Regions from separate parts of the Streptomyces sp. NPDC030991 genome, predicted to be linked through region 1. Evidence: riboswitches for the same ligand, from Rfam matches in the RefSeq annotation. Region 1 holds a riboswitch; each other region holds the start of a gene.
What was found. A riboswitch is a leader RNA that binds a small molecule or an ion and turns the genes downstream of it on or off. The one in region 1 is predicted to bind cyclic di-AMP.

Region 2: linked by a shared signal. The riboswitch ahead of ACZ45E_RS05825 (M23 family metallopeptidase) and the one ahead of ACZ45E_RS11195 (M23 family metallopeptidase) in region 1 are both predicted to bind cyclic di-AMP.
Region 3: linked by a shared signal. The riboswitch ahead of ACZ45E_RS03520 (M23 family metallopeptidase) and the one ahead of ACZ45E_RS11195 (M23 family metallopeptidase) in region 1 are both predicted to bind cyclic di-AMP.

What each region holds. Positions count from the first base shown of each region.
Region 1 is NZ_JBVIFR010000004.1:537,847-545,060, forward strand. Features, by position in the region: gene ACZ45E_RS11160 (chaplin) at 1-17, opposite strand, end outside; gene ACZ45E_RS11165 (rodlin) at 237-647, opposite strand; gene ACZ45E_RS11170 (rodlin) at 855-1,265, shown strand; gene ACZ45E_RS11175 (rodlin) at 1,437-1,844, shown strand; gene ACZ45E_RS11180 (hypothetical protein) at 1,904-2,188, opposite strand; tRNA gene ACZ45E_RS11185 (tRNA-Met) at 2,294-2,367, shown strand; gene ACZ45E_RS11190 (PP2C family protein-serine/threonine phosphatase) at 2,522-3,625, shown strand; cyclic di-AMP (ydaO/yuaA leader) riboswitch at 3,870-4,028, shown strand; gene ACZ45E_RS11195 (M23 family metallopeptidase) at 4,039-5,085, shown strand; gene ACZ45E_RS11200 (aldo/keto reductase) at 5,139-6,095, shown strand; gene ACZ45E_RS11205 (PrsW family intramembrane metalloprotease) at 6,104-7,214, opposite strand, start outside.
Region 2 is NZ_JBVIFR010000002.1:512,812-520,025, forward strand. Features, by position in the region: gene ACZ45E_RS05810 (bifunctional acetate--CoA ligase family protein/GNAT family N-acetyltransferase) at 1-2,644, opposite strand, end outside; gene ACZ45E_RS05815 (HPr family phosphocarrier protein) at 2,822-3,103, shown strand; gene ACZ45E_RS05820 (GntR family transcriptional regulator) at 3,299-3,985, opposite strand; gene ACZ45E_RS05825 (M23 family metallopeptidase) at 4,217-5,005, opposite strand; cyclic di-AMP (ydaO/yuaA leader) riboswitch at 5,018-5,191, opposite strand; gene ACZ45E_RS05830 (M16 family metallopeptidase) at 5,428-6,795, opposite strand; gene ACZ45E_RS05835 (M16 family metallopeptidase) at 6,813-7,214, opposite strand, start outside.
Region 3 is NZ_JBVIFR010000001.1:744,067-751,280, forward strand. Features, by position in the region: gene ACZ45E_RS03500 (Glu/Leu/Phe/Val dehydrogenase dimerization domain-containing protein) at 1-571, shown strand, start outside; gene ACZ45E_RS03505 (TetR/AcrR family transcriptional regulator) at 619-1,233, shown strand; gene ACZ45E_RS03510 (SIMPL domain-containing protein) at 1,258-2,010, opposite strand; gene ACZ45E_RS03515 (SGNH/GDSL hydrolase family protein) at 2,132-2,950, opposite strand; gene ACZ45E_RS03520 (M23 family metallopeptidase) at 3,091-3,879, opposite strand; cyclic di-AMP (ydaO/yuaA leader) riboswitch at 3,885-4,049, opposite strand; gene ACZ45E_RS03525 (tyrosine-protein phosphatase) at 4,437-5,234, shown strand; gene ACZ45E_RS03530 (DUF6126 family protein) at 5,241-5,405, opposite strand; gene ACZ45E_RS03535 (helix-turn-helix domain-containing protein) at 5,398-6,033, opposite strand; gene ACZ45E_RS03540 (aspartate aminotransferase family protein) at 6,106-7,214, opposite strand, start outside.

The DNA of each region.
Region 1 (7,214 bases):
GCCATACCAAGGGCCATGACCGCACCGGCCACGATCGTGGCGCTCTTCTTGAGGGACATGTTTCTCTCCTTTTACCGAGGGGCTCTGCACACAGCAAACGAGCCACCACGGAGTGAGGAAACTGTGCCGTCCGGGCGACGAACAATAAAGATGAACTATAAAGACGACCAATAAAAAACCCGGGCCGTCCGCAGGAGAAGACTGCGGACGGCCCGGGCTGTGTGCGCGGCGGCTGATCAGCCGTTCTGCGTACCGTTGGCGGAGAGGACCGGGATGTCGTCCAGGATGTGCGACAGCGGCTCGTCGCCCTTCGCCTGCGTCGAGTTCTCGACGCACTGCTGGTTCTGCGGGGCCGACAGGATCGGGATGTCCTGGACGCCGACGTTGACCAGACCCACGATGTTCTGGATGTTGGCCTTGGCGGGCAGACCGATGCAGGGCTTGTTCAGCGAACCCTGGACCAGGCTGAGCTGCGGGCTCATGTCGCCGTCGGTCGAGGAGTTGCCGAACGCCTGCTGCGAGCCGTTGCCGCTGGCGGAGGTGGTGCCGCTGTCGTCACCCAACGCGAGCGCCTGGGGGGCCGCCGCGGCGGAGATGCCGACTACGGACACGGCGACTGCGGCTGCAGCCATTGCCTTCTTGAGCATTTTTTCTGTTCCTTTTCTGACAGGCACCGGTTACTGCGAAAGGAACAACTCCCCGGGAACGCGATGGTTCCGCAAGTTCACCCGTTGTGCCGAGAGTCTGATAATCCCTACGGCGTGCCGGACCCCATCCGGGTGAATGTGGGCAACCAAACCGCCTGTCGCCGAGTTGATGAAGATGCTCTCGGAACCAATTGAAGGGGAACCCCCATGATGAAGAAGGCTGTGGCTGCCGCCGCCGTCACCGCGTCTCTCGTCGGCATCTCTGCGGCGGTGGCGCCGCAGGCCCTGGCGGAGGGCAATGACGGCGGAACGACCTCCTTCAGCGGCAACAACGCCCAGCAGTCGTACGGCAACTCCGCGACGTACGGCAACATGAGCCCGCAGATGGCGCTCATCCAGGGTTCGCTGAACAAGCCCTGCATCGGTCTGCCCGCCAAGGCCAACATCCAGAACATCGTGGGTCTGGTCAACGTCGGCGTCCAGGACATCCCGATCCTGTCGGCCCCGCAGAACCAGCAGTGCGTCGAGAACTCGACGCAGGCGAAGGGCGACGAGCCGCTGTCGCACATCCTGGACGACATCCCGGTCCTCTCCGCCAACGGAACCGGTAACCACTGATCCGAGTGGCGTACGAGCCGGGCCGCCGTGATCGGCGGCCCGGCTTTTCACGCGTGAACGCGTAGTCCGTAGGTATTACGCCGAATGGGTCAGGGCCCGCAACCGTCGTAATCCTGGCCAGTTGTCTAACCGTAGCTCCGTAAACGGAGTTCGCTCATGAAGGGAATTCGCATGAAGAAGCTGTGGGCAACCGCAACGATCGCCGCTTCCATCGCCGGCCTGTCGGCGGTGGCTGCTCCTCAGGCTCTGGCCATCGGTGACGACGGGAGCACCACTTCGGCCAGCGGCAACGGGGCCCAGGAGGCGTTCGGCAACTCCTCCGCCAACGGGAACCAGAGTCCGCAGCTCACCCTGGTCCAGGGCACGCTGAACAAGCTCTGCGTGGGCCTGCCGGTCAAGGCGAACGTCCAGAACATCGTGGGTCTGGTCAACGTCGGCGTCCAGGACATCCCGGTCCTGTCGGCCCCGCAGAACCAGCAGTGCGCGGAGAACTCCACGCAGGCCAAGGAGGACGAGCCGCTGTCGCACATCCTGGACGACATCCCGGTCCTCTCTGCCAACGGCACGCAGAACGGCTGAAACACCTGAGGGGCAGCTGCCGAGCGCAGCTGCCCCTCTCGCGTGTCCGGGTGCCTGGACTAGCCGAGCAGGTTGGTGACCGGCGCCACGAGGTCCGTCACCTGGTGCAGCTCGTTCAGCTTGTTCAGCTGGTTGAGGCCGGTGAGCTGCTCGGCCGTGTGGGGCACCTTGTCGCGGTGCGCGGCCGGAATGGCCATGGTGGAGACCGCGTCCAGCGTCGCGGTGGGGGAAATGGTGTTGCCGGCCGCGTTCGGGGTCGTGTCGGCCTGCGCGGCGGGTGCCACGATCGCCGTGGCTCCGACTGCGAGCAGGACAGCGGTGATGGCTCGTCGAGTTGAGGTCATGTCTTCTCTAACGGCGCACAAGAGGCGACGGACACGGGACGAAGAGGCCCCCGGCCGGGCGATTCGCTTTCATCGTCCCTGATGGCGTAGTGTTGCATTCATCGACGCGGGGTGGAGCAGCTCGGTAGCTCGCTGGGCTCATAACCCAGAGGTCGCAGGTTCAAATCCTGTCCCCGCTACTGAAGTCCGAGGCCGGAATCTTTCGAGATTCCGGCCTCGTTCTGTTGGTGGGTCCTGACCCGGACGGAGCAGTAGCGCTCGCCCCCGGCCCCCTCCCCGGGAACCCTTGGTGAGACGCCGGAATCCGGGCGCGGACGTGGCAGGAGACAAGTGGTGGGGCAGCGAGGAGGGCGGCAGAGCCACGGAGCGGACGCCGTCGGCACGCGTGCCTTCCTCCGCGTGCTGCCGCTGCTGCTGATCGCCGGCGGCGCGGTCTACGAGTACTGCACCCCGTCCGAGTTCGCCGGCTCCCCCCTGTTCAGCGCCGCGCCGCTGGTCGTCGCCCCGTTCTTCTCGCTGGCCGGCACGGTCACGGCCGGGGCCGTCTCGATCGCCGCGATCGTCGCCGTGCACCTCAGATACGAAGGGGCGTTCACCACCGGCGTCTACACCGAGATGGCGACCGTCGCCACGGTGTGCGTCCTGGCCTGCTTCATCAACCGGATCAAGCGCCGCAGCGACGAGCAGCTCGCCTCCGCCCGGCAGATCGCGGAGGCGGCCCAGCTCGCGGTGTTGCCGGAACCGGCCGGGCGGATCGGGGGACTCGCCGTCGCGGCGCGGTACGAGGCGGCGCAGGCCGACGCGTTCATCGGCGGTGACCTGTACGCCGTGCAGGACACCCCGCACGGGGTGCGGTTCGTCGTCGGGGACGTACGCGGCAAGGGCATGGGCGCGGTCGCCGCCGTGGCCGTCGTCATCGGCGCCTTCCGTGAGGCCGCCGAGCAGGAGGGCACCCTGGAGGCGGTCGCCCAGCGGCTGGAGCGGGCGCTGGCCAGGGAGGGCAGCCGACGGCGCGGCATCGACGACTTCGAGGGGTTCACCACCGCCGTGCTCGCCGAGATCCCGCACGGCGGCCACCTCCTGCGCGTCCTCAACCGCGGCCACCCCGAGCCCGTCGTGCTGCGCGGCGACGGTACGGTCCAGGTGATCACGCCCGCGGAGGCGGCGCTGCCGCTCGGCCTGGGCGAGCTCGGCTCCTGGCCGGACCGGGCCACCGAGACGGAGTTCCCGTCCGCGGCGACGCTGCTGCTCTACACCGACGGGCTCTCCGAGGCGCGGGACGCGGGGGGCGTCTTCTACGATCCCGCGGCCCGGCTCGCCGGACGCGTCTTCCCCGGGCCCGAGGAGCTCCTCGCGACGCTGGCCGAAGAGGTGCGCCTGCACACCGGGGGCGGCGCCAGTGACGACATGGCGCTGCTCGCCGTACGGCGCTCTTGATCAACGTCACGAGGGGTGATCGAACGGCATCCCTGCGCATAACAATTGACACACCGTCAGAAAATGACAGGTTTGGCCTGTGCCGGAATCGGCGGTCAACTCGCCCGATTCCGCCCGGTAGTGCCCCGTTAAGTCCAGGCCAGAGACGTGAACGATCAGTGGGAACAGCTTGGAATTACTATCGGCTGTCTATTAACGTTCGATAACGCAGCGCGGTCGTCCCAGCCGTCACAAGAGATGGCTCCGCGCGCACACGCTCAATCCCGCAAGGGAGCCGGGGAACCACCAACTTGGGGTGAATCAGGCATCGTTCCGTCGCTTTTCGGGCGCCGGACCGTGCTCGTAGGAGACCTTCCTGCTCCGAACCCGTCAGCTAACCCGGTAGGCGAGAGGAAGGAAAGGAGAGCGCCCCCGTGGCGTCGAACCGTCCTGCCCCCGAGTTCTCCGGGTTCTCCGCCGACTCCGCCGATGGCGGCCTCGGCGTCGAGCGGGAGAGCTGGGAGGAGTGGAACCCCACCGAGGAGTCCGTCCGTCCCGTCCGCGGCCGGCACCGCGTGGCCCGCCAGCGCGGCGGACTCGCCCGCAGCTCCACGGTCCTCGGCGTCGGCGTGATCGCCGCCGTCGGCGCGGGCGGCATCGCCACCGCGCAGGGCGGCAAGCCCGCCGTCCACATCTCCATGCCCGACCTCTCCGCCGTCAAGGACTCGCTGCCCGAGGCCGCGTCGCTGCCCGGCGTGGGCGCGCTCATGTCCAACGGCTCCGGCTCCGGCTCCGCCGCCGACGCCGCCTCGGCCGCCCCGCTCACCATGGTGGGCACCGGGGAGTCGGGTGCGGGCGAGGCGCTGCGCGCCCGCATCATGCAGCAGGCCGAGACGCAGCAGGACGCCGCCGACGCCAAGGCGCAGGCCGTCGCCGAGGAGGCCGCCGCGCGGAAGGCCGCCGCCGACGCCGCGGAGAAGCAGGAGAAGGCCGAGGCCAAGGCCGCCGCCGAGAAGAAGAAGGCGGAGGAGGAGGCCAAGAAGAAGGCCGAGGCCGAGCGCCTCGCCAAGCTGGCCAAGAGCTTCAAGCTCCCCGTCGCCTCGTACACGCTCACCGGCACCTTCGGACAGCCCGGCTCCCTCTGGTCCTCCGGCTACCACACGGGCCTCGACTTCGCGGCCTCCACCGGTACGCCGATCTACGCGATCCACGGCGGCACCGTCACCGAGGCCGGCTGGGCGGGCGCGTACGGCTACCGCACGATCCTCACCCTCGACGACGGCACCGAGCTGTGGTTCTGCCACCAGTCCTCGATGAACGTCAGCGTCGGCCAGAAGGTCAGCACCGGCGACGTCATCGGCCGCGTGGGCGCCACCGGCAATGTCACCGGGGCCCACCTCCACCTGGAGGTCCACCCCGGAGGCGACGCCACAGGAGTCGACCCGGCCGCGTGGCTGCGCGGCAACGGCCTCACCCCCTGACCCCGGTACGCCCCCGCGGAATACCCGGTTCCGTGGGGGCGTTGAAGCAGGGCATGACTTCTTCTCCCGCTCTGCGCAAGCTCGGCTCCTCCGACCTGGAGGTCTTCCCGCTCTCCCTCGGGGGCAACGTGTTCGGGTGGACGGCCGACGAGGCCGCCTCCTTCGCGGTGCTCGACGCCTACACCGCCGGCGGCGGCAACTTCATCGACACGGCCGACTCGTACTCGGCCTGGATCGAGGGGAACAAGGGCGGGGAGTCGGAGACGATCATCGGCAAGTGGGTCAAGGCCCGCGGCAACCGCGACGACGTCGTCATCGCCACCAAGGTCGCCCGCCACCCCGACTTCCCCGGCCTGCGCGGCCCCAACATCAAGGCCGCCGCCGACGCCTCCCTCCAGCGCCTGGGCACCGACCACATCGACCTGTACTACACGCACTTCGACGACGACGAGACGATCCCGGTCGAGGAGATCATCGGCGCCCTCGACGAACTGGTGAAGGCGGGCAAGGTGCGCTCCATCGCCGCGTCGAACATCTCGCCCGAGCGCCTCCAGGAGTCCCTCGACTTCTCCGACCGCGAGGGCCTCGCCCGGTACGTCGCCCTCCAGCCGCACTACAACCTCGTCTCGCGCGACACGTACGAGGGGCCCCGGCAGGACATCGCCTCCCGTGCGGGCCTCGCCGCCGTCCCCTACTACGCGCTGGCCTCCGGCTTCCTGACCGGCAAGTACCGGCCGGGCGTCACGGTCGACAGCGCGCGGGCCGGGGGCGCCGCCAAGCACCTGGAGACCGAGCGGGGCCGCAAGGTCCTCACCGCCCTGGACGAGATCGCCGAGGCGCACCGCGCCGAGATCGCCACGGTCGCCCTGGCCTGGCTCGCCGCGCAGCCCACGGTGGCGGCGCCGATCGCGTCCGCGCGCACGGTCGAACAGCTGCCGGCGCTGCTCGCGGTGGCGGACCTGAAGCTCACGGACGCCGAGCTCGGCCGCCTCACCGACGCCTCCGCCTGAGCGCCTGGCTACGGATAGCGGTACGGGTTGTACGCGGGTCCCTGCGGCATCGGCGGGCCCGCGTACACCGGTGGCCGCCACATCGGCGCCGCGATCCGGGAGGCGTACGCCAGCGCGGGGCGCGCGAAGCCGCGGCGCTCCCACAGCGCGTCGAGCAACTCCCGCTCCCGTACGACGAAATCGGCGCCGGCCCGGCCCCTGCGGCCGCGGTGCCGCAGCAGCGCGAGCGAGGTCGCGTACGACTCGTACTCGGCGACCGCCGTGTCCGCCTCCTTGCCGCCGTAGTGCGCGGCGTACTCCCGGGCCAGGCGGCGGGCCTTGAGCGAGCCGAGGGCGAACGGTTCGGGCGGCGCGAGCCAGCCGGCGACGACATAGGCGGACAGCTCCGCTCGCACCGTGCGCAGTTCGCGACGGCGTACGTACACGGCGAGCCAGGTGACGAGGGCGAACACCGGCACCATGAAGGCCGCGTAGACCGCGAAGAACCCGTACTCGCCCAAGGACGACGAGCCGTTCCAGAAGGCGTGCATGCCCATCGCGGCGAGCAGCCCCGCGAGCGGCAGCAGCAGGCGGCGGACCCGGCCGCGGTCGGGCGCGACGGCCGCCGCGATCCCGAAGCCGATGCCGGTGAGCACCGTGAACAGCGGGTGCGCGAACGGCGACATCACGATCCGCACGAAGAAGGTCGCCGCTGTCACCGAGGTGAGGCCGGGGCCCGTGCCCGCCAGTTTGTCGGTGCCGAAGGCGTTGCCGAGGTACAGGATGTTCTCGGTGAACGCGAAGCCGGTCGCGGTGACCCCGGCGATCACGACGCCGTCGATGATGCCGGTGAAGTCCCGTCTGCGGAACAGGAAGACGAGCAGCACGGCCGCGGCCTTCGCCGACTCCTCGACGACGGGCGCTATGACGGTGGCGCCGAGGGTGTCGGCGCCGGTCGGGTCGGCGGTGGCGGTCTCGATCCACCGGGTCGCGAAACTGTTCGCGACGATCGCTATCAGGGCTGCCGCGCAGGCGCCCCAGGCGAAGGAGAAGAGCAGGTTCCGCCAGGGTCCTGGCCGCACCCGGTCCAGCCAGCGGAACGCGGCTATCAGCAGCGGCACGGGCAGCACGGCCAGGCCG
Region 2 (7,214 bases), on a different contig from region 1:
CGGGGGTGTCCACGGGGGCGGCGCCGCGCCAGCCGAACAGGATCGGCGCCGTCTTGATGGAGCGGATGACCGCGCGGGCGTCCTGGTCGGTGACCGGGACCAGGCGGTGCGCGGTGTCGCCGAGCAGCTCGGACGGGGCTCCGGCGAGGCCGAAGGAGAGCACCGCTCCGGCGGCCGGGTCGAGAACGGCCCGCACGACGGTGTCCACGCCGCGCGGTGCCATCGACTGCACGACGGGTCGCAGTTCGGCGGGTCTGCCCAGCTGTTCGGTCAGCTCTTCGTAGGCGCGCCGCAGGTCCGTCTCGTCGGCGAGGTCCAGACGTACGCCGCCGAGGTCGGCCCGGTGACGCAGGTGCGGGGCGGTCGTCTTGAGGGCGACGGGGTAGCCGAGGGTGCGTGCGGCGTCGGCGGCGCTGTCGGCGCCGGGGGCGGGCAGCGTCTGCCGTACGGCGATGCCGTATCGGGCGAGCAGTTCGCGGGCGTCGTCCGGGGCCAGCTCCACACCGCGCGGGTCGTCCTCCTTGGCGAGCAGCTCGGCGATGAGCGCGGCGGCAGCGGACTCGTCGATGTCGTCGTACTCGGGCACCTTGCCGGGTTCGGCGGCGTCGTGTCGCCACTGGGCGTACTTCACGACCTCGGAGAGGGCGCGGACAGCGCGCTCGGCGGCCGGGTAGGCGGGGATGAGGCGTGGGGTGCCGCCGGGCGCCTCGGGCGTCGTGGGGGTCTGCCGGGCCGGCTGGGCGCCGGGGGTGCCCGGTGCGTTGGGTCCTGTGCTGGTGGCCGCGGAGAGGGCTTCGGCGAGGCCGCCCAGCTCGACGTGGACGACGAGCACGGGTTTGGTGGGCGCGGCCGCGGCGGCCGCGCTCAGGGCGTCGGCCAGCTCCGCGTCCTCGGTCGGGCCCTCCCCCACCGCCGGCATCGCGGTGACGACGACGGCGTCGGTCTTGTCGTCGGCCAGCGCCTCTTCGAGTGCGGTGCGGAAGTCCGCCGCGGACGCCGCTGTGGTCAGGTCCCGTGGCGGCTTGGGGCGCAGCCCCTCGGAGAGGCACACGTCGTAGGTGAGCAGGCCGAGCGACTCGGAGTTGCCGAGGATGGCGACGCGCGGGCCGGCCGGGAGGGGCTGGCGGGCCAGCAGGAGGCCGGTGTCCACGAGTTCGGTGATCGTGTCGACCCGGATGACACCGGCCTGTCGCAGCAGCGCGGAGACCGTGGCGTACGGGAGACGTGTGGCGCGGACGGCGTGTCCGGTGGGCGCGATCCCGCTGTGCCGGGCGCCTTGGACGACCACGAGGGGCTTGGCCTCCGCGGTGCGGCGGGCGAGTCGGGTGAACTTGCGCGGGTTGCCGATGGATTCGAGGTACATGAGGGCGACGTCCGTGTCCGGATCGTCGTACCAGTACTGAAGGACGTCGTTCCCGGAGACGTCGGCGCGGTTGCCCGCGGAGACGAACGTCGAGATGCCGGTGGCGCCGGTGACTCCCCCGCCCCTGCGGTGCAGGCGCGCCAGGAGGGCGATGCCGATGGCGCCCGACTGGGCGAACAGGCCGATGCGGCCGGGGCGTGGCATCTCCGGGGCGAGCGAGGCGTTGAGCCGTACGTCCGGGGCGGTGTTGACGACCCCGAAGGCGTTCGGGCCGATGAGGCGCATCCCGTACGAGCGGGCCTGTCGGACCAGCTCTCGCTGGCGTTCGCGGCCCTCGGCGCCGCTCTCGGCGTATCCGGCGGAGACCACGATCAGTCCTTGGACGCCGCGTTCGCCGCACTCGGCGACGACGTCGGGCACGTGGGGCGCGGGTACGGCGACGACGGCCAGGTCGACGCGTTCGGCCGGGTCGATGTCGCGTACGCAGCGGTGTGCGGGGACGCCGTCGACCTCGGCCAGATCCTCGGGGAACGCCTTGTTCACCGCATACAGGCGGCCCGTGTAACCCGCGTCCTTGAGGTTGTCGAGAACGCTGCGGCCCACTCCTCCGGGCGTCCGGCCCACGCCGATCACGGCGACGGAGCCGGGGGCCAGGAGCCGCTGCACGGAGCGGGCCTCGGCGCGCTGCTCACGGGCGCGCTGTACCGCGAGGGACGCCTCGGTGGGCTCCAGGCCGAACTCCAGGTGGACCACGCCGTCCTCGAAGCTGCGCTTCTGGGTGTATCCGGCATCCGTGAACACCTTGATCATCTTGGTGTTGGCGGGCAGCACCTCGGCCGCGAAGCGGCGAATGCCGCGCTCGCGCGCGACGGCGGCGATGTGCTCCAGAAGCGCGGAGGCCACGCCGCGCCCCTGGTGGGCGTCCTGGACGAGGAAGGCGACCTCGGCCTCGTCGGCGGGCGCGGAGGCGGGCCGTCCTTGCGGGTCGATGCGGTCGTAGCGGACGGTCGCGATGAACTCGCCGCCCACCGTGGCGGCGAGTCCGACGCGGTCCACGTAGTCGTGATGGGTGAAGCGGTGGACGTCTTTGGCGGACAGGCGCGGGTAGGGCGCGAAGAAGCGGTAGTACTTCGACTCGTCCGACACCTGCTCGTAGAAGCTGGTCAGGCGCTCGGCGTCCTCGGTGGTGATCGGCCTGATCCGGGCGGTGCCGCCGTCGCGCAGCACCACGTCGGCCTCCCAGTGGGCGGGGTAGGCGTGCCGGTCCGACGGGGTCTCCATGCCGCAAGAGTAGAGCCGGGCGCCGACAGTCGTACGGGTCGCGTCACGCGCGCGTGGCAGGCAGGCTGAGGAAGCCGAACGGCGGCGTGCTCGCGGGTCCAGGTCCGCGTCGAGTGCTGCCCGACGGTGTGTGAGAATGGTCTAGACAACCGTGAGACATCTGAAGGGCAGCATCACATGGCTGAGCGCCGCGTCAACGTCGGCTGGGCCGAGGGCCTCCACGCCCGCCCCGCCTCCATCTTCGTCCGCGCGGCCACGGCGGCCGGCGTCCCCGTGACGATCGCCAAGGCCGATGGCAACCCCGTCAACGCCGGCTCCATGCTCGCGGTGCTCGGCCTGGGTGCGCAGGGCGGCGAGGAGATCGTCCTGGCCTCCGACGCCGAGGGTGCGGACGCCGCGCTCGACCGTCTGGCGAAGCTGGTCTCCGAGGGGCTCGACGAGCTTCCCGAGACCGTCTGATTCTTCGGGCCCTTCCATTCGGCCCGGCGGAGCCGCGCGTTTCCCTCAGGGGCGCGCGGCTCCGCCATTTTTGCATTCGGGTCACATCACCCCGAATTTACGCGCGCAGGGAAATACGGTTCGGAATCGGGGCAGGAGAAAATACCCCGCGTCCCATTCGGCGAATACCGCGCTTCTTTGTATACGGCCCCTCTGTTAATGCCGGAGCGCCGCCGTGTTTACTACGTGTTGCGAAGTCCTCACACGCTCTCCCGGGCGCGGGACGCGCGGCCGGTGGGCCGCCGCGGCGCGCTCGGCGTGCAGGGCGGTCAATGCGCGGGCCCGCTCGGCGTCACCGCGGGCCACCGCGTCCACGATGGCGCCGTGCTCGGCCCAGGACTCGGCGGGCTGGGCCGGGGTCTCCACGGCGTACATCCAGGCGATCTTGTGCCGCAACTGGGTGAGCAGGGCGATCAGGCCGGGGCTGCCCGAGGCCTGCGCGAGGGTCTCGTGGAACCAGCCGCCCAGGGAGCGCAGGTCCTCGTTCTGGCCGCGCCTTGAGCGCTCCTGACCCAGCCTGACCAGGCCCCGCAGGACCTTGAGGTGAGCCTCTGTACGGCGCTGTGCGGCGCGCGCGGCGCTCAGCGGTTCGAGGAGCATCCGGATCTCCAGGAGGTCGGCGGCCTCCTGGGCGGTGGGCTCGGCCACGCACGCGCCCGCGTGCCGCCGCGTGACGACGAAGCCCTCGGCCTCCAGGGTGCGCAGCGCTTCGCGGACCGGCACGCGCGAGACCCCGTAGCGGCGCGCGAGCAGTTCCTCGGTGAGCCTGCTGCCGCGCTCGTAGACACCCGCGACGATGTCGTCGCGAATCGCCGTGCATACCGAGTGTGCGGGAATGCGCATGACCCGACCTCCGCCTTAATCCCCGCGAAACGCGGTCGATCGACGCTTGTGCGAGCGCGAATGTCTCCCCTGGACGCGCCTGCCCGGTGACTCTATTCCACCGTCTCCGAATTTCCGAAGCCGGGCCGGAATCCATGGATATTTTTTGGACAGGAACGCCTTGCGCACGCGAAAGCCCCGGCTCGATGAGCCGGGGCTTTCGCGCGGCGCCGCGGAGGCGCCGTACGTGGGTCAGACGTTCACGCCGTGCGAGCGCAGGTACGCGATGGGGTCCATGTCCGAGCCGTAGTCGGGGGACGTGCGGGCCTCGAAGTGCAGATGCGGTCCCGTGACGTTGCCGGTGGCGCCGGAGAGGCCTATCTGCTGGTCGGGGGTGACGGCCTGGCCGACGGAGACGCCGATGGACGACAGGTGACCGTACTGGGTGTACGTGCCGTCGTTCATCTTGATCACGATGTTGTTCCCGTAGGCGCCGCCCCAGCCTGCCTCGACGACGGTGCCGGAGCCGACGGCGTGCACGGAGGTGCCGCTGGCCGCGTGGAAGTCGATACCGGTGTGGCTGCCGGAGGACCACAGGCCGCTGCTCGCCTGGTAGCCGGTGGAGACGTACGAGCCGCTGATCGGCGCCACGAAGCTGTTGAGGCGCTTGCGCTCGGCCTCGCGGGCGGCGCGCTCCTTGGCCTCGCGCTCCTTGGCGGCCTTCGCCTCGGCCTCGCGCTTGGCCTCCTCGGCCCGCTTCTTGGCCTCGGCCTCGGCCTTCGCCTTGGCGGCGGCCTGGTCGGCGGCCTTCTTCTGCGCGGAGGCCTGCGCGTCGATCTGGTCGGCCAGGGAGTCGCCGATGGCGATGGCCTGCGTCAGGCCGTTCTGCTCGGCGGCCGCGGTGTCGGCGGCGATGGCGGGGGCGGCGAGGCCGCCGATGACACCGGTCGTGGTGAGCGCCGCGACGCCCGCGGCCCGAGCGGTGGTACGCGTGAGCCGGCTCGGTCGACGGTGCTTCCCGGTGGCACGGGTGAACGCCATGAAGTGGCTGGTCCTTTCCTTCCCTCTCGCCTACCGGGTTAGCTGACGGGTTCGGAGCAGGAAGGTCTCCTACGGGCCCCCTCCCCTGCCTTCACGGCCGGGAAGAGCGTCCGATTCACCCCAGGGACTGCGATGGGTCCCCGGCTCCCCTGGCTCGCGCCGTGGGGGACTCGGCGATGACTGTCCGGTGTCGCGGGCGCGAGCGTGTCTGGCGGACAGCCGGACCGACGCTAAGCGGGACATCTTTTAATCAACAAACGGATCCCGGCTTTTGTAGCGCATGCCACAGACCAGACAGGCAACCTCCGCCCTAATTCGGACATAAGCGATACGTGGCCGATCGTGGCGGGACGTGAGCGACACCACGAAGCCCCGGTGGCCGCGGTGGCCATCGGGGCTTCGTGCGGTGTACGGGGCCGGGGTCAGCCCGTGACGACGGTCACCTCGCCGATACCGAGGGCCTTGACGGGCTCCACGATCTGCGCAGCGTCGCCCACCAGGACCGTCACCAGCCGGTCCGCCGGGAAGGCGTTCACGACGGCCGCGGTGGCCTCCACGGTGCCCGTCTCGACGAGCTGTCGGTACAGCCGGGCCTGGAAGTCGTCCGGCAGGTGCTGCTCGACCTGGTCGGCGAGGGTGCCCGCGACGGCCGCGGCGGTCTCGTACTTGAGCGGGGCCACGCCCACCAGGTTCTGCACCGCGGTGTCCCGTTCGGCGTCCGTGAGGCCCTCGGCGGCCAGCGTGCGCAGCACCTTCCACAGGTCGTCGAGCGCGGGCCCGGTGTTCGGGGTGTCCACGGAGCCACTGATGGCGAGCATCGCGGCGCCCGTGCCGTCGGGCGCGGAGCGCAGCACCTGGGCGAAGGAGCGCACACCGTAGGTGTAGCCCTTCTCCTCGCGCAGGACGCGGTCCAGTCGCGAGGTGAGCGTCCCGCCGAGGCAGTACGTGCCGAGGATCTGCGCGGCCCACACCCGGTCGTGCCGGTCGGACCCGATCCGGCCGATCAGCAGCTGCGTCTGCACCGCTCCAGGGCGGTCCACGACGATGACACGGCCGGTGTCGTCGGCGGTGACCGGCGGGATCGGGCGCGGCTGCGCGGTGTCGCCGGTCCACGCGCCGAGCGTGTCGGCGAGCAGCGCGTCGAGGTCGGTGTCGGTCAGGTCGCCCACGACGACGACCGTGCCGGTGGCGGGGCGTACGTGCTTCTCGTAGAAGGCGCGTACGGCCGCGGCGTCGATGGCGGTGACGGTCTCCTCGGTGCCCTGCCGGGGGCGCGACATGCGCGAGTCGGCCGGGAAGAGCTGCTTGGAGAGCTCCTTGGCGGCGCGCCGGGCCGGGTTGGCGCTCTCGTGCGGGATCTCGTCCAGGCGGTTGCGGACGAGGCGCTCGATCTCGCTGTCCGCGAAGGCGGGCGCCCGCAGGGCGTCGGCCAGCAGGGCGAGCCCCTTGGGGAGCCGGGAGACGGGCACTTCGAGGGAGACACGGACGCCGGGGTGGTCGGCGTGCGCGTCCAACGTGGCGCCGCAGCGCTCCAGTTCGGCCGCGAACTCCTCCGCGGAGTGCTTGTCGGTGCCCTCGTTGAAGGCACGCGCCATGATCGTGGCGACGCCGTCGAGGCCCGCGGGCTCGGCTTCCAGCGGCGCGTCGAGGTTGACCTCCACCGCGACGACCTGCTGGCCGGGCCGGTGACAGCGCAGCACGGTCAGGCCGTTGGCGAGCTCACCGCGCTCGGGGGCGGGGAAGGCCCACGGCTTGGCCGTGCCCGCCTGGGGCCTGGGGTGGAATTCCATGGTCGCGAGCTGCTCGGTCACCGGCCCGCCTCCTCGTCGCTCGGGTCGCTCTCGGCGGTCTCGTCGGTCTCGTCATGGGGTTCGGCGGGCGCCGTCGGCTCGTACACGAGAACCGAGCGGTTGTCGGGGCGCAGGCGGGCCTTGGCGACCTCCTGAACCTCGTCGGGGGTGACCGCGAGGACGCGCTGGACGGCCGTGAGGGCGAGCTGCGGGTCCCCGAAGAGCACGGCGTAACGGCACAGTTCGTCGGCACGGCCCGCCACGGTGCTGAGCCGGTCCAGCCACTCGCGCTCCAACTGGGCCTGGGCGCGCTCCATCTCCTCGGCGGTGGGGCCCTCCTCGGCGAACCGGGCGAGCTCCTCGTCGACGGCGGCCTCGATGACCGGCACCTCGACGTCCCCGGAGGTCTTCACGTCGAG
Region 3 (7,214 bases), on a different contig from region 1:
GCGCTTCCTCTCCCGGGCGGGTCTGAAGGTGGTCGCCGTCGCCGACCTGGAGGGCACGGTCGCGAATCCGGCCGGGCTCGACGTGGAGGCCCTGCTCGCCGCACGCGACGCGTACGGCACGGTCGAGCGCTCCGCGCTGCGCCCCGGGGACCGCCGGCTGCCGGGCGACGCCTGGCTCTCGGCCGACGCCGACGTGCTCGTACCGGCCGCGGTGTCGTACGCGATCGACGCCGCGAACCAGGAGGGGATCACGGCGCGCTGGATCGTGGAGGCCGCCAACATGCCGGTCCTCGCCGACGCCGAGGAGCTGCTCGCGCGGCGCGGCGTCACGGTCCTGCCGGACGTCGTCGTCAACTCCGGGACGAACGCCTGGTGGTGGTGGACCCTCTTCGGTGACGTCGGGGCGGACGCGGACGAGGCGTTCGCCCACGTCCGGCGTGCCATGCGCGCTCTGATCGATCGGACGCTGACCCGGGCGGAGGCCGACGGGACGACGCCGCGGGCCGCCGCGCACGCCATCGCCGCCGACCGGCTGCCCGTCATCGCGGAACGCTTCGGGTGGTACAGGTGACGCCCGTGCTCCAGGCCACCGACCCCTAGGGCGTGTTTCGAGTCCGGATGGGCGTGGCCGAGCGGCGCGCGGAGTTGCTGCGGGCCGCCGTCGAGCAGATCGAGGCGCGCGGTGTCGCGGCCGTGCGCATCGCCGACGTGGCATCGGCGCTCGGTGTGAGCAACGCGCTGGTGCTGTACCACTTCTCGACGAAGGAGAAGCTCGTCGCGGCGGCTTTCGCCCATGCCGCGCAGGACGATCTCGCCCGGCTGCGCAAGCTCCTCGGACGCCGCACCACCGCGCTCGGACGGCTGCGGGCGGCGGTGCGCTGGTACGCGCCGACGGGGCAGGCCAAGGGCTGGCGGCTGTGGATCGAGGGCTGGGCGGCGGCCCTGCGCGAGCCCGCGCTGCGTGCCGTCACCCGCGACCTCGACCGGCAGTGGAAGGCGGCGCTCACGGAGGTCGTCGCGGAGGGTGTCGCGGCGGGCGAGTTCACCTGCGCCGACCCGGCGGCGACGGCGTTCCGCCTGACCGCCCTGCTCGACGGGCTCGCCGTGCAGCTGACGGCGTACGAGGGGGCGGTGCCCCGGGCCCGTACGCAGGAGTGGGTGGACGAGGCGCTGGCGCGCGAACTGGGCCTGGAGCGTTCGGAGTTGACCCGGCCGGCCGTCCAGGGCGACTGACCGTCCGGGGCGGCCCAGGAGGCGTCACTTCAGCTCGTACACCGCGGTCAGGCTCACTTCGTCCTCGATCTCGCCGGCGGCCGTCGGGACCTTCCCCGCCGACGCGTCGAAGGCCGCCGCGGGCACCTCCACGGGCCGGGGGCGGCCGCCTGCGGTCTCCGTCAGCGAGACGAGCCGGCCGAGCTTGTGGCCGCTCATCCTGGCGTACTGGACGGCCTTCTCGTGGGCGTCGGCATGCGCGGCCGCCCGGGCGCCGGCCCGCAGCCGGCCGGGGTCGGCGACGTCGAAGACGACGGAGTGGATCCGGACGGCGTCGCCGGCCGCGTCCGCGATGGCCTGGAGGAGGGCGCCGGTGCGTGCCAGGTCGCGGACCTTGACGGAGAAGGACTGGCCGGCCTGGTAGCCGGCGACCCGCGGGGACGCGCCCGCCTCGGGGCCCGTCTCGTAGACGGGCGAGGCCGTGAGGCTCTCCGTGCGGATGTCCCGTTCGGCGACGCCCTCCCCGCGCACGGCGGCCAGCAGCGCGTCCGCGGCCCGGTTCTGCGCGGCCAGGGCGTCCTTCGCGGTCGTGCCGGTGGCCTCGACGCCCGCTGTCACGGTCGCCAGGTCCGGCGCCGTGCTGGCCCTTCCCTCGCCGGTCACGGTCAGCGTCGCGGGCTTCGGCGCCCTGGCGGCGGCCACGTGCGGTGCTGCCTGGGCGACGGCCGGCGCGGTCGGCAGCGCGAGGGCGAGCACGAGGCCGACCAGAGCGGCGCGGTGGCGGATGCGTACAGACATGGGATCGGGGTCCTTCCCGGTCGGGCCCGCCGACGCGGCGGGCAGCCGACATCCCAGCACCCGCGCCCGGCCCTACCCCGGATGCCACTCCGCACGGTCACCTCGACGGCCCCTTGCGCCGTCAGGAGGCGGACTCCAGGTGCATCTTGATCAGGTGCGGGTCCACGAAGCCCTTCGCCACCACACGGTCCCCCGAGGACTCCCCGCGCAGCCGCCGCCCGATCCAGGGCACCAGGAACTCCCGCGCCCAGTGGATGTCGTCCCGCCGCACCTCGAACGTGCCGCGCGGCGGCAGCAGCGGCCAGGGCTGCTCCGGATCGGCGGGCACCTCGACGCCGAGCGCCTGCCCCGCGCGCAGGGCGACCCTGGTGTGTCCCTCGGCGGACAGGTGGAGGCGGTCCTCGTCCCAGGCCCTGCGGTCCTGGATGGACCTGAGCGACCACAGGTCGAGCACCGGGCAGCCGTGGCGGTCGGCGATCGCGCGCACGTGCATGTTGTACGTGGCGATCTTGCCGCGCAGATGCTTGAGGACGGCCACGTCACGGGTGTCGAACCCGGTGGCCACCATGACGGTCCCGGCGGCCTCGGCCAGCCGCACCACGGCCTTCTCGAAGCGCTCGGCCACGTCGTCCGGGTCGGTGCCGGGCCGGATGATGTCGTTGCCGCCGGCGACGAGGGTCACCAGGTCGGGGGCGAGCTCCACGGCCTTCGGGACCTGGTCCTCGACGACCTGGTCGAGGAGCTTTCCACGGACGGCGAGGTTGGCGTACTCGAAGGTGTCCTCGGGCGCGCGGTCGTCCAGGAGGACGGCGAGCCGATCGGCCCAGCCGACGAAACCCCCGTCAGGTCCGGGGTCCCCGACGCCTTCGGTGAAGCTGTCCCCCACCGCCGCGTAGGACCGGATCGTGCCGCCGCTGAGTACTCTCGATTCATTTGCCACGACCACACATCTTTCACCCTCGGCTGTGACCTACGCGACCGTAGCCAGGGGTTGACGGGTGGTGAGAAAACCCACTCGGCGCCCGGGGAATATCCCGGGGCGCCGAGTGGATCGCGCGTGGCTCACGCGCCGCGTGCGGCTCAGACGCCGACGCCGTGCTCGCGCAGGTACGCCAGCGGGTCGATGTCGGAGCCGTAGTCGGGCGACGTCCGGATCTCGAAGTGCAGGTGCGGTCCGGTGACGTTGCCGGTCGCGCCGGAGAGGGCGATCTGCTGCCCGGCGGTGACGGTCTGCCCGGCCGAGACGCCGATCGAGGACAGGTGGGCGTACTGCGAGTAGTCGCCGTCGGCGTGCTTGATGACGACCTCGTTGCCGTAGCTGCCGTCCCAGCCGGCCGAGACGACCGTGCCGGCGCCGACGGCCTTGACCGCGGTGCCGGTGGGGACCACGAAGTCCGTGCCGGTGTGGTAGCCGCTCGACCACGAGGAGCCGGAGGCGTGGTACGCCGTGCCGACGGAGCCGTCGACGGGCTTCACGTAGTCGGCCGCGCCCGTGGCGGTGCTCGTCGCGTCGGTGTTCGTCGTGGCGGTGTTCGTCGTGTCGGCGGAGGCGGTCTCGGCCGCGCCGTCGAGGGTGAGCTTCATGCCGGGCTTGATGAGACCGGCGTCGGAGCCGACGACGTCCTTGTTCTTCTCGTACAGCTTCTGCCAGCCGCCGTCGACGCCCTGCGCGTCGGCGATCTTCGAGAGCGTGTCACCGGACACGACCGTGTACGTCTTGGCGGCCGGGGCGGTGTCGCCGGTCGCCGCGTGGGCGCCGGTGGCGCCGATGAGCGGCAGGGCGAGCGCGGCCCCGCCGGCCGAGGCGACGGCGGCGGCGCGGGTGATGCGCTGGGTCTTCGAGCGACGGTGCTTTCCCTTTGCGGGCATGCCGGGTTTCCTCTCCGTCGCCTACGAGGTGAGCTGTCGGGTTCGGGCTGGAGTTGCCCGGCCGGGTCCGGTGCGCGGATCCGGCTTCACCCCTAGCCGCTCGGGGAATTCCCTCCGCGGCGTACTGCCTGTGGGTCCCCCGCTCCTGCCGAATCGGGTAGTCGTCCGGGCTCCGGGCGGCGGCAGGATTAGGCGTTCCGTCCGGAGTGAGTGGTGACAGTAAGCCGACGGGAAAGGAGGCGACAAACGCCGAATTCACCGACAGGGCCGCTTTCTTGATCGTCTGAGAGTTCTCTGTGTCACCCTCCGTCGATGTTCGCGCTTTACCAGCGCCTTACCTTCGGGGAATTCCTGGAAGGGAAATGCGGGACGGCCGCCACGGACGGTCACGGCTATGAGCCTGCTCACGCGAGCTCACACCATCAGCCTTGATTTCATGACAGTTACCAAGAAAAGCTCCCAAAACAGACAGATAGATGTCCCTGGAAGCCATGTCGTATCGTCAGACCCGCGCCCGCCGGCGAGTAACGCCGGTGATCCGACCGGGAGGAGCCCCCGTGACGCAGCACGCCCCGCCCACCGAGCCCCAGCTGTCCGGCATCCGCAACTTCCGTGACGTGGGCGGCCTGCCGACCGTGGACGGCCGGCGCGTGCGACCGGGTGTGCTCTACCGCAGCGGCCACCTCGCCCACGCCACCGCCGAGGACGCCGCGTTCCTCACCGGGCTCGGCCTGCACACCGTCTTCGACTTCCGCAACGCCGCGGACCAGCGGCTGGAGGGCGCCGACATCGAGCTGCCCGGCGTGCGCAACCTGAACCTGCCGCTGACCGACCCTGCGGACGGCGCCGAGTTCTGGAAGATGGTCCGCGACGGCGACATGGACCAGCTGCGCTCCCTGCTCTCCGAGGGCCGCGGGGCGGACCGCATGATCACCTCGTACCGCTCGATCATCTCCCAGCGCACCGCCGAGCACAGCCGCGTCCTGCACGCGCTCGCCGAGAACAGCCTGCCCGCCCTGATGCACTGCGCGGCGGGCAAGGACCGCGCGGGCCTGTCGATAGCCGTGACCCTGCTCGCCGTCGGCGTGGAGCGCGACGCCATCGAGACGGACTACCTGGAGTCCAACGCCAAGCACCGCCGCTACCGGGTGCGGCGCACCGCCACCTCGGGCGACGCCTACTCCCCCGAGGTCATGGAGCTGCTCAGCCCCCTCTTCGACGCCCGTGCCGCGTATCTGCACGCGGCGTTCGACACCATCGAGCAGACCTGGGGTGACACGGACCGCTACTTCGAGGAGGGGCTGCGGTTCGGCGCGGCCGACCGCGACCGGCTGCGCGAGCGCCTCCTCGACTGACCCGCGCTACTGGCCCCCGCCGACCGTGAACAGCAGGTAGAGGAAGGCGGCGAGGGCGTGCCCCGCGAAGACGTACACGAGGACCCGCACCCAGATGCCGCGCGGCAGCTTGTCCTCGATGTCCCGCCGGGCGGGCCGCTCGCCCGCGCCGTGTTCGGTGGCGTCACTCATGGTCGGACCTCCCGGATCGGGTGGCCGCCGGGCCGAGGCACAGCGCGGCGGTCGGGCTCTGCAACAGGGTGTGTACGAAGAGGAGCTCGGCCCCGCCCCGGTCCGCGGCGGCGATCCGGTGCGGGGTGAGCGAGTCGAAGTGCGCGCTGTCCCCCGGGTCGAGGCGGTAGGACGTGTCCCCGAGACGCAGCCGCAGCCGTCCTTCGAGGGCGTAGAGCCACTCCTCGCCGGGGTGGACGCGCACGATGTCGCCCTGCGACCCGTAGGGCACGTGGACCCGCAGGGCCTGCATGCCGCGGCCGGGGGAACCCGCCTGGAAGTACGTCCATCCGCCCGCCTCGGTCGCCTCCATGGCGTCGGCCCTGACCACGGCGTCGCGGTCGGCGGGGGTCTCGCCGAGGAGCTCGGAGACCGTCGTACCGTAGATACGGGCGAGGGCGAGCAGCATCGGCAGCGACGGTTGCCGCTGTCCGGTCTCCAGGCGCGACAGATGTGCGGGTGAGAGCCCGGCGGAGCGGGCGGCGACCTCGAGGGTGAGGGCGGCGCGGCGGCGCAGGGCACGCAGCTGGGGCGCGACGGCGGGCAGCTCCGGGGGGTGCGGAGCCTCCTCCGGGAGGGCAGGGCTCATGGTGTCGATTACGCCAGAACCCTGCCCGAGGGGCAATTTTTTTGCCTCGGAGGCAAAGAGCGAGGCCGTGCGTCAGCGGTTGGCGACCGCCTGCTTGATCAGGGTCCTGCCGAAGTCCCACATCAGGCCGCCGCCGCTGTGCGCGTCGTCCATCACGGCCGTGAACGCCTCCACGAACCGCTCGACGTCGGCCTCGTCCACGACGAGCGGCGGGATCAGCTTGATGACCTCCAGGTGGTCGCCGGAGACCTGGGTGAGAATCCGGTGCTTCTGCAACAGCGGTACGACCACCATCTGCGCGAACAGGCCCTTGCGCGCGGCCTGCAACATGGCCCAACGGCTGCGCAGCTTCAGCGATCTGGGCCTGCCGAACTCGATGCCGATCATGAGGCCGCGGCCTCGGACGTCGCTCAGCAGCTCGTAGTGGTCGATGAGCGCGGTGAGGCGCGATGTCAGCAGCTCGCCCATGGCCCGCGCGTTGGCGACGGTCTCCTCGTCCTCCATGACGGAGAGGACCGCGAGGCCGGCGGCCATGGCCTGGGCGTTGGCCCCGAAGCTCGCCGAGTGGACGAGGACGCGGTCCATGGACGAGTAGACCCGGCGGAAGATCCAGTCCTTGCCGATCGTCGCCCCGACCGGCACATAGCCGCCGGACAGCGCCTTGGCCACGCACACGAGGTCCGGCTCGACGCCGTCCTCGTGCTGGTAGGCGTAGAAGTCGCCGGTGCGGCCGAGGCCGGTCTGCACCTCGTCGGCGATGAGCAGCGCCTTGTGCTTGTGCAGGAGCTCCTGGGCGGCCCGCAGATATCCCGGCGGCGCCTCGTGCACGCCCTTGCCCTGGATCGGCTCGACGATGAGCGCCGCGACATCGCCCTTCTTCAACTCCCGTGCCAGGGCGTCGAGATCACCGAGCGGTACGGCCGTGTCGGGCAGCAGCGGCGCGAAGCCGTCGCGGAATCCGTCCTCGCCGTTGACCGACAGCGATCCGGTGGTGAGGCCGTGGAAGGCGTGCGAGCAGAACAGGACGCGCGGCTTCCCGGTGGCGTAGCGGGCGAACTTCAGCGCGGTCTCCACCGCTTCCGTCCCGCTGTTGCCGAAGAAGACGCGGTCCAGGTGCGGGCTGTGGGTGAGCAGTTTCTCGGCGAGCAGGCCCGGCAGCGGCTGGCAGTCGAAGCGGGTGA